One region of the Proteiniborus sp. DW1 genome, then DNA from elsewhere that is predicted to be linked to it. Evidence: riboswitches for the same ligand, from Rfam matches in the RefSeq annotation. Region 1 holds a riboswitch; the other holds the start of a gene.
What was found. A riboswitch is a leader RNA that binds a small molecule or an ion and turns the genes downstream of it on or off. The one in region 1 is predicted to bind FMN.
Positions count from the first base shown of each region.

Region 1 (4,431 bases):
AAGATGATAAAGTAGTAATTGAAATAAGTGACACAGGCCCAGGTATTTCGGATGAGGTCAGAGAACAAATTTTCGAACCTTTTTATAGTACTAAGGGGGTAAATGGTACAGGTTTAGGTCTTAGTATTGTAAGAGACATCATAAATGCCCATGAGGGAAATATCAAGCTTAAAAGTGAGATAGGTAAAGGTTCCACATTTAAATTATACTTTAATAAATACATAGAAAAGGAAGATGCTCTTATATCATTTGATTCAGATACTGACATCAACCTAAACTTAGACAAAGAAGTTAATATTCTAGTTGTAGACGATATACCACAGGTTGGAAATACGGTGGTGGAGATGTTAAAAACTATTGGCCTACATGCTGATATAGAAACTGAAAGCACAAAAGTAATACATAGGTTATTACAAAAAAAATATGATATAATTGTATGTGATTTAGCTATGCCTGAGTTGAATGGTATAAGCTTGAGCCAACAAGTAAAAGAAAAATATTCTAATATTAAATTTATGATACTAACTGGTTGGCCTGAAAGATTAAAAAAGGAAGACCATAACAGCATAGATCTAATATTGAGAAAGCCAATTACTATGGAGGAATTAGCCCAAGCTATTAAAAATATATTATAAGCTGTAACGGGGAATTCATTTATCCTAGGGACTTACATGAAAACATTTATTTTGTTTTATAAGACTAGTGTAACAATAGTTTAGCGATAGTTTATTATTGTTTAACTATCTTTAGCTACTGTTTAACTATAGTTCAATATATTAACAAGGGGGAATTTTGATGCTATTAATTAAGAATGCCAGAATCTATACAATGACGGAAAACGGAGTAATAGAAAATGGGAGTATTTTAGTAGAGGATGGAAAGATAAAAGAGGTAGGCAGGGATATAGTTGCTCCACTTGATGCAGAGATAATTGATGTAGAAGGTAGATTAGTTACACCAGGCTTTATAGATGCACATTGCCATTTAGGAATGTGGGAAGATGGAATAGGATTTGAAGGTAGTGATGGAAATGAATTTGTTGATCCAGTTACACCACACCTAAGAGCCATAGATGGAATAAATCCAATGGATGTTACATTTAAAGAAGCTAGAGAAGGTGGAGTTACATGTGTAGCTACAGGTCCAGGTAGTGCAAATGTAGTAGGAGGACAGTTTGTTGCTATAAAGACTTATGGAGATAGAATAGATGATATGATAGTAAAAGAACCATTGGCTATGAAAATTGCCTTTGGAGAAAATCCGAAAAGAGTATACGATGGCCAAAAGAAATCTCCAGTTACTAGGATGGCTACTGCTGCCATACTTAGAGATACACTTTCTAAGGCTAAAAGATATGTAGAGAAACTGGAAAAATCAAAGGATGACCCGTCCAAAGCTCCGGAATTTGATATGAAAATGGAAGCAATGGCAAAGGTTATTAGAAAGGAACTTCCACTAAAAGCTCATGCTCATAGAGCTGATGACATATTTACAGCTATAAGAATAGCAAAGGAATTTGATATAGATATTACTCTAGAACACTGTACAGAAGGACATTTAATAGCTACTCATCTTGCAAATGAAGGGAAACCAGCTATAGTAGGACCTACTCTTTCTGACAGGTCAAAATTTGAACTTAGAAACCTTACATTTGATACTCCTAAGGTGCTACATGATGCAGGAGTTAAAATAGCCATAATGACAGATTCACCTGTAATACCACTACAGTACCTTCCAATCTGTGCAGGTTTAGCAGTTAGAGCAGGATTAGATGAAATGGAAGCATTCAAAGCCATTACAATCAATCCAGCTGAAATATTAGGAATACAAGATAGAGTTGGAAGCATAGAAGTAGGCAAAGATGCAGATATAGTAATATTTGATGGAAATCCATTAACAGATTTAGGCTGTAAGACTCATTCTGTATTTATTGATGGAAAGAGAATAAAATAGATTATGACGAAAAAAGCGGAGAAGTTTCTCTGCTTTTTGTATTGTGTAGAAATTGAACGAAAACTAAAGGGATGGTGGAGTAGAAAACAAAAGATTTTTGGAGAAGTTAGTTTTCTAATCATTATTGACAATATAATACTATTATGAGATAATTAAATTGTTAAAAATATAATATTAAAATCTTCAGGGCAGGGTGTAATTCCCGACCGGCGGTATAGTCCGCGAGCTGCTAATGCAGTTGACTTGGTGAGATTCCAAGACCGACAGTAAAGTCTGGATGAGAGAAGGTTTTGCTAATATCCATTTACATAATGTATTTCGAATTTTTTCGAAGCTGACAGTGATTAACGGATATAGATTAGCTTATCAAGCCCTGATGTTATTCTTCAGGGCTTTTTTATGACTTAACCCGATTGTTTCGGATGCTTTTCCGAAAGAATCGTAGGTAGGTCAAACGCACCGAGCACCAAATTTATGGAGGGTAGTTGATCGAATAAATTTGTGTTGCTGACTGTGAATACCAATTGCTCTGAAGGAAAATTATGATTTGGAGGGATGGTATAATGTTAATGGTAAAAGGACAAATTAACACAAGGACAATGGTAAAAACAGCAGTACTATCAGTTTTAGCATTTTTAATAATGTACTTTGAAATGCCTTTATGGTTTACACCACCTTTTTTAAAGGTAGACTTAAGTGATATTCCAGCATTAATAGGTGCATTTGCATTAGGTCCAATAGCAGGAGTAGTTATTGAGTTAATTAAGAATATTTTAAATTTAGCAATTGAAGGTACTACAACAGCAGCAGTAGGAGAACTTGCAAACTTTTTTGTAGGAAGTATATTCGTTTTTGTTGCAGGATTTATTTATCAAAAGTATAAATCATTTAAGAGTGCTATATCAGGTATGATAGTTGCAACCATAGCTATGACACTTGTAGCTTCAGTTCTAAACTATTATTTCCTTATACCTTTCTATGCAAAGTTATTTGGAGTATCAGTAGACAAATACGTAGAGATGGGGGCACAGGTAAACAGATTTGTCACAGACTATAAAAGTTTTATATTGTGCGGTATATTACCTTTTAATTTCGTAAAAGGAGTTATGGTATCGCTTATAACAATACCACTATATAAAAGAGTATCACCAATATTACACAGATAATTAATATTTTAGTAGTCTTTAATCATCCTGCAGATACAGGGTGATTTTTTTATATACTTGTATATCCATCTTAAACTGGATATAATAGTTTTGTAACCCATAGGAAAGTCTTAAATTTCCTTTATTATTAACTTTTTGCAAAATGGGTTTCAATAAGACTTCCTCAGTTTATTAGAGTTTCATAGAAGTTTTTATTAGATAAAAAGGAAGGATGAAGCAATTGCTTAAAATAAATATAAATAACATAACAGAAACAGAAAAAGTCGGCTACATACTTGGTAAACTTCTAACAGGTGGCGAAGTAATATGCATGACAGGTGATTTAGGTGCAGGTAAGACTACTATGACTCAGTCTATAGCAAAAGGCTTAGATGTAGATGACTATGTAACCAGCCCTACATTTACTATAATAAATGAATACCAGGGCAGATGCCCGTTATATCATTTTGACGTCTACAGAATTAACGATGTAGATGAAATGTATGATTTAGGATATGAAGAGTACTTTTATTCAGATGGAGTATCTATTATAGAATGGGCAGACATAATTAAAGAAATACTCCCTAAGGAAAGACTGAATATTGAAATCAATAAAAAAGATAATATAGATAATAGAGAGATAATTATATATGGAAATGGAGAAAAATATATAAATATCATTAAATTACTTTCAGAGAAAATATAATACGATTATTGATAGATAAAGGAGCTGAAAAAATGAAAGTTTTAGCCATAGATACATCCAGCGTGTCTGCAACATGTGCAATAATAGATGACGATAGGCTATTAGTGGAGTACACTCTCAATCATAAGCTAACTCATTCACAGAAAATAATGCCTATGATAAAAGAAGTACTTAGTAGCTTAAGTTTAAAACCTGAAGACATAGATATATTTGCAGTTGCAAAGGGACCAGGCTCATTTACTGGACTAAGAATAGGAGTAGCTACAGTAAATGGACTAGCCCAATCAGTAAACAAAAAAGTAATAGGAGTACCTACACTTGATGCACTTGCCTTTAATTTACCATATTGTGAAGGAATAGTAGTTCCTATAATGGATGCTAGAAGGGATAGAGTATTTACAGGAATATATAAATGGACTAATGGGAATTTACATATAATCAAAGAGCAAGCAGCTTTAGAGGTTAAAGAACTTATAGATATATTAAAAGAAAGACCAGAAAAAATAGTCCTTGTAGGAGATGGAACTCTTGTTTATAGAGATGTATTTTCAGAAGCATTAGGAGAAAAGGCTATATTTGCTCCAAGAAGTGCAAATATGGCAAGAGCTTCTTCAGTGGCTGAGCTTG
Region 1 is NZ_FMDO01000007.1:78,308-82,738, forward strand. It holds gene DW1_RS01715 (ATP-binding protein) at 1-635, shown strand, start outside; gene DW1_RS01720 (amidohydrolase) at 796-1,953, shown strand; FMN riboswitch at 2,129-2,246, shown strand; gene DW1_RS01725 (ECF transporter S component) at 2,517-3,119, shown strand; gene tsaE (tRNA (adenosine(37)-N6)-threonylcarbamoyltransferase complex ATPase subunit type 1 TsaE) at 3,340-3,804, shown strand; gene tsaB (tRNA (adenosine(37)-N6)-threonylcarbamoyltransferase complex dimerization subunit type 1 TsaB) at 3,837-4,431, shown strand, end outside.

Region 2 (4,431 bases), on a different contig from region 1:
CTATTGCTTCCTCTATTGTATCAAACATATTCATTCTCATCCCCCATTTTCTTTATGCAAACCCATGTTCAGTTAAAAATTTAAGATCTATTCCTTTATTAACTACTACCTGCTCTTTTGCTTCAATAAGCTTTTCAATATATTTACCTATCATGTCACATTCTAAGTTGACCTTATCTCCAATCTTCTTGCTTAATAGAGTAGTCATATCCTTAGTGTGAGGAATGATAGAAACTTTAAATGCAAAATCATCTACATATGCTACAGTAAGACTTACTCCGTCTATTGCAATTGAACCTTTTGGCACAATATATTTTAATATTTCAGGAGAAGTTGCAACTGTAATCCATACTGCATTATCTTCCTGTTGAAAATTTTCAATGGTCCCCATTCCATCAATATGCCCACTAACAATATGTCCACCTAAGCTATCCCCTAACCTTAAGGCTCTTTCAAGATTAACTTCATCTCCAGGTAAGAAATGCCCCAAATTACTCCTCCTTATTGTTTCTGCCATTACGTCTACACTAAACCTGTTGCTGTCAAAAGAGGTTACAGTGAGACATACTCCATTAGTGCATATGCTGTCTCCTAGCTTTATCCCTTTTAGAACTTTTCTTGCTTTGATTGTTATTCTTGAGGATTTTGTAGATTTCACCACAGATTCAACTATTCCAATCTCTTCTACCAATCCTGTAAACATTTTTTTAACCCTCCTTTCTAATGTATGCTTCTATCATTATGTCTTGCCCAAAACGGTGAATATCCATATTTTCAAGGTTTATTGCGTCTTTCATATGTGCTTTTCCCAGCCCACCAACTGGAGTTTTTGCAGTATTTCCTCCAATAATTTTCGGAGCAATAAATGCATTTATCTTATCAACTATTCCTTCCTCTAAGGCACTATAATTAAGTTGGCTTCCCCCTTCTAATAAAATGCTATCAATCTTTCTCTCTCCTAGCTCCTTCATAAGAAAAGTCAAGTCAACTCCTCCATTTTTGGAAGGCACTATAATGACTTCAGCCCCCTTTTCTTTAAGCATCTTTACCTTTCCCTTATCAGCTTTACTAGAAACTGCTATGATAGTCACTGCATTTGATTCAAGGTTTAATACCTTTGCTTCAAGGGGAATTCTTCCACTGCTGTCTACAATTATTCTTATGGGGTCACAGCCTTTTCTATCATCTAATCTAGTTGTCAAATATGGGTCATCTGCAAGCACTGTACCTATGCCAACCATAATTCCAGATACCCTATGCCTTAATTCATGAACATATTTCCTAGAAAGCTCTCCAGTAATCCACTTAGATTCATTTGTATAGGTAGCAATTTTACCATCAAGGGTCATTGCAGTTTTCATTATTACGAAGGGTTTCTTTGTAGTTATATATTTAAGAAATATTTCATTTAATCTTTTCACTTCATCCTCAAGAACTCCTACAATCACTTCTATACCAGCTTCCTCTAAAATTTGGATACCTTTTCCGGCTACTATAGGATTAGGGTCCTTTAGCCCTATAACTACTTTCTTTATTCCTTTCTCAACGATTGCTTTAGCACAAGGCGGAGTTTTTCCATAATGAGAGCAAGGTTCTAAAGTAACATACATAGTTGCACCTTTAACATCCTCAGTAGCGTTAAAAAACGCATTAATCTCTGCATGATGATGACCATAAGCCTTATGATAGCCTTCACCAATAATTCTACCTTCTTTTACTATAACTGCTCCTACCAATGGATTTGGATTTGTATACCCTATTCCTCTCTTTGCCAGTTCTAATGCTCTTTTCATGTATTCCATATTAAGACATCACTCCAGTATTGGATAATCAAAAAACCCTGAGATAAATCCCAGGGTATAAAGCCTCTAAAAATTGTCTTGATTATAAGTATTATGATAAAACATAAGCTTATAGCTCAAATTACTTAAAAGTATCTTCTCCCATCCAGACTATACTGTCGGCTTCGGAATTTCACCGAATCAACCTTACGGCTCGCGGGCTATACCGCCGGTAGGGAATTACACCCTGCCCTGAAGATTTATTTATTCAGTTTTTACATGTTAAACTTTAACACAATAATATAAATATGTCAATAAATCAAACTTAAATAGTTCCATCTCTTTGCAGATTCACATAACAAATAGAACTTTAAGCTTTAATTAACCTTGTAGGTACGCTTCCACCACTTTGATACTGCTCATTTTATGTGGCTTCTCAGAAAAATCATTTTTCTTTTCCTTTCTGTCAGCACAGGCCTCTGAACAACTGTTACAGCTTTTATTGCAATTTTCGCTCATAATCTTAGCTCCTTTATTTTAGATTGTTATTTAACTACATGAAACAAATGATTTTACAAAAAACAAGTCACTACTCCAACATCGAATAAAATTTTACAGGCATCCATTTCCATAATACAGGCTAAAACCTTGTTCGCTGCTCTGGTCTTTTGATATCCATGTGTTTCACTAATATTTTGATAGTTATTTACCTAAAGAATATAATTTTAAGGATACAGTTCACAAGATACTAAAAGCAGGAACTAGGCTATACTAAAGGAGAATGGATAACTTTATCTAAATCCATCTTTATATTAAATTAAGGCTAAGATTAGTAATGGGACAAGATTAAGAAAATCCCACCCCAACTATTGACAAAAAGCCACAAAAACCCGCTTCCTATAAAGCAGGTAGGGTTTGTCATTCAATATCAAGGGCAGTCTTCCAATCAGTTTCCTTAAAACCTACCAGCACAAAGTCATCACCAATAAGGATAGGACGCTTTACAAGCATACCGTCTGATGCCAATAGATTATACTGTTCATCCTCACTCATAGTAGGAAGCTTATCCTTCAGCTTCAGTTCTCTATATAGCTGTCCGCTAGTATTGAAGAACTTCTTCAATGCCAAGCCACTTGTTTTATGCCAACTCTTCAACTCTTCTATTGAAGGATTGTTTTCTTTGATATGCCTTTCTTCAAAGGCAACTTCATTTGCCTTCAACCATTTCTTAGCCTTCTGACAGGTGGTACATTTCGGATAACACAAAAATATCATAATCTATCTCCTTTCTCCTTTTTAGCGGAACTCTTTCTAATAATTCTTACCATATTACGCATCAATTTGCTTAGTACGTATAATGTTTATGTATATATAATATATCTTTTCCATACCAAATTCAATTAATTAACCTAATCTACCAACTTTCCCAATTTACTAAAGTTTAAATCGGTTGATACATACCTTAAAAGAATAAAATAAAGATTTCTTGACATAAGACTTACATCTGCTTCTTCAGTAATTTCATTACAAGCAGTATTCCGACATAAACATGACACAAACAGATAGAATGAATACTGTTTGAGTGTGTCCTATCTCAAAACATATTAGCAATATTAGGTATATATCGATTACGTAAAAATCAAAACTACCCACTTAGCAGGTAGTTTACTCAGGTTTTTTCTGAAAATGGCGATTTAATAGAATTTATCTGAATCAAGTGCAGATATTCTCTTTGAGCTCCTCGTTTCATTGTACAGCAACTAGAAGAAGATAATATATTTGACGGACTTGAGTCATCTGTTCCACCACAGCCCAATTGCCGGGTTTGTGTAGGTTATTAGTTACCTTACCTCCTAATTGAATTCCTTGATAAGACTGTAGTTCTTTTTTAGTTAATTCCTTTTCTTATTCTTAAGTAATTTCCATTCTTATCTATAAACTTACAGGTGCCATCGGCTAAATCTACCCTAGCATAGCCTTCACTAAAGGGATAGACATTAGTAAATTCTGTTGGTATGACTTGTTTACCTTCTCTGTTAATAAATCCCCATAGATAAGCATCACCTTTTTTGATAGCAACTGGTGCCATCCCTTCATTGAAATCTCCCGCAAATACTATTTCCTTAGGCAAATCAATTACCACATTGCCCTGCTTATCAATATATCCTAAATCATTTTCTACATAGTTTTCTATCCTCTTTGCTACAAAAGTACCATCTGGATATGTAATATTATAAGTCACATTTGCCCTATAATATCCCTTGTTTACAAAGGCTAAACCTTCGGAAAAATTGCCAGCATTTATATAGTTAGGACTAATCATTACTTCTCCATCCTTATTAATATAACCGAACTGATAACAAGTAATACTTCCGCCCTCTTTAGACACCAACCCTATTTTAAAACGAGCCAATCCCTCTGAGAAAAAATGTTCAATATTATAATTATTTAAATTATAAGATTTTAAACCTCCTTCTCCACTTTCTACATATGCAGAATGGTCCTCGAACTCAATTCCCTCAATTGCTTCTCTTAAGTCTATTACTTCATTAAAATCTTTATCGACATACCCTGTAAATCTCCTAAAACTATCAGTATAGGGCTCTCCTGTACTATATTCTATATAAGCCAGTCCCTCTGAAAAATGAAA
Region 2 is NZ_FMDO01000056.1:72,120-76,550, forward strand. It holds gene DW1_RS13795 (bifunctional 3,4-dihydroxy-2-butanone-4-phosphate synthase/GTP cyclohydrolase II) at 1-34, opposite strand, end outside; gene DW1_RS13800 (riboflavin synthase) at 53-703, opposite strand; gene ribD (bifunctional diaminohydroxyphosphoribosylaminopyrimidine deaminase/5-amino-6-(5-phosphoribosylamino)uracil reductase RibD) at 708-1,793, opposite strand; FMN riboswitch at 1,932-2,045, opposite strand; partial or broken gene DW1_RS15345 (ATP-binding protein) at 2,184-2,300, opposite strand; gene DW1_RS13810 (arsenate reductase family protein) at 2,700-3,056, opposite strand; gene DW1_RS13815 (WG repeat-containing protein) at 3,670-4,431, opposite strand, start outside.
Region 2: it holds a riboswitch for FMN, as region 1 does, so the genes downstream of both, ribD (bifunctional diaminohydroxyphosphoribosylaminopyrimidine deaminase/5-amino-6-(5-phosphoribosylamino)uracil reductase RibD) here and DW1_RS01725 (ECF transporter S component) in region 1, are expected to answer to the same signal.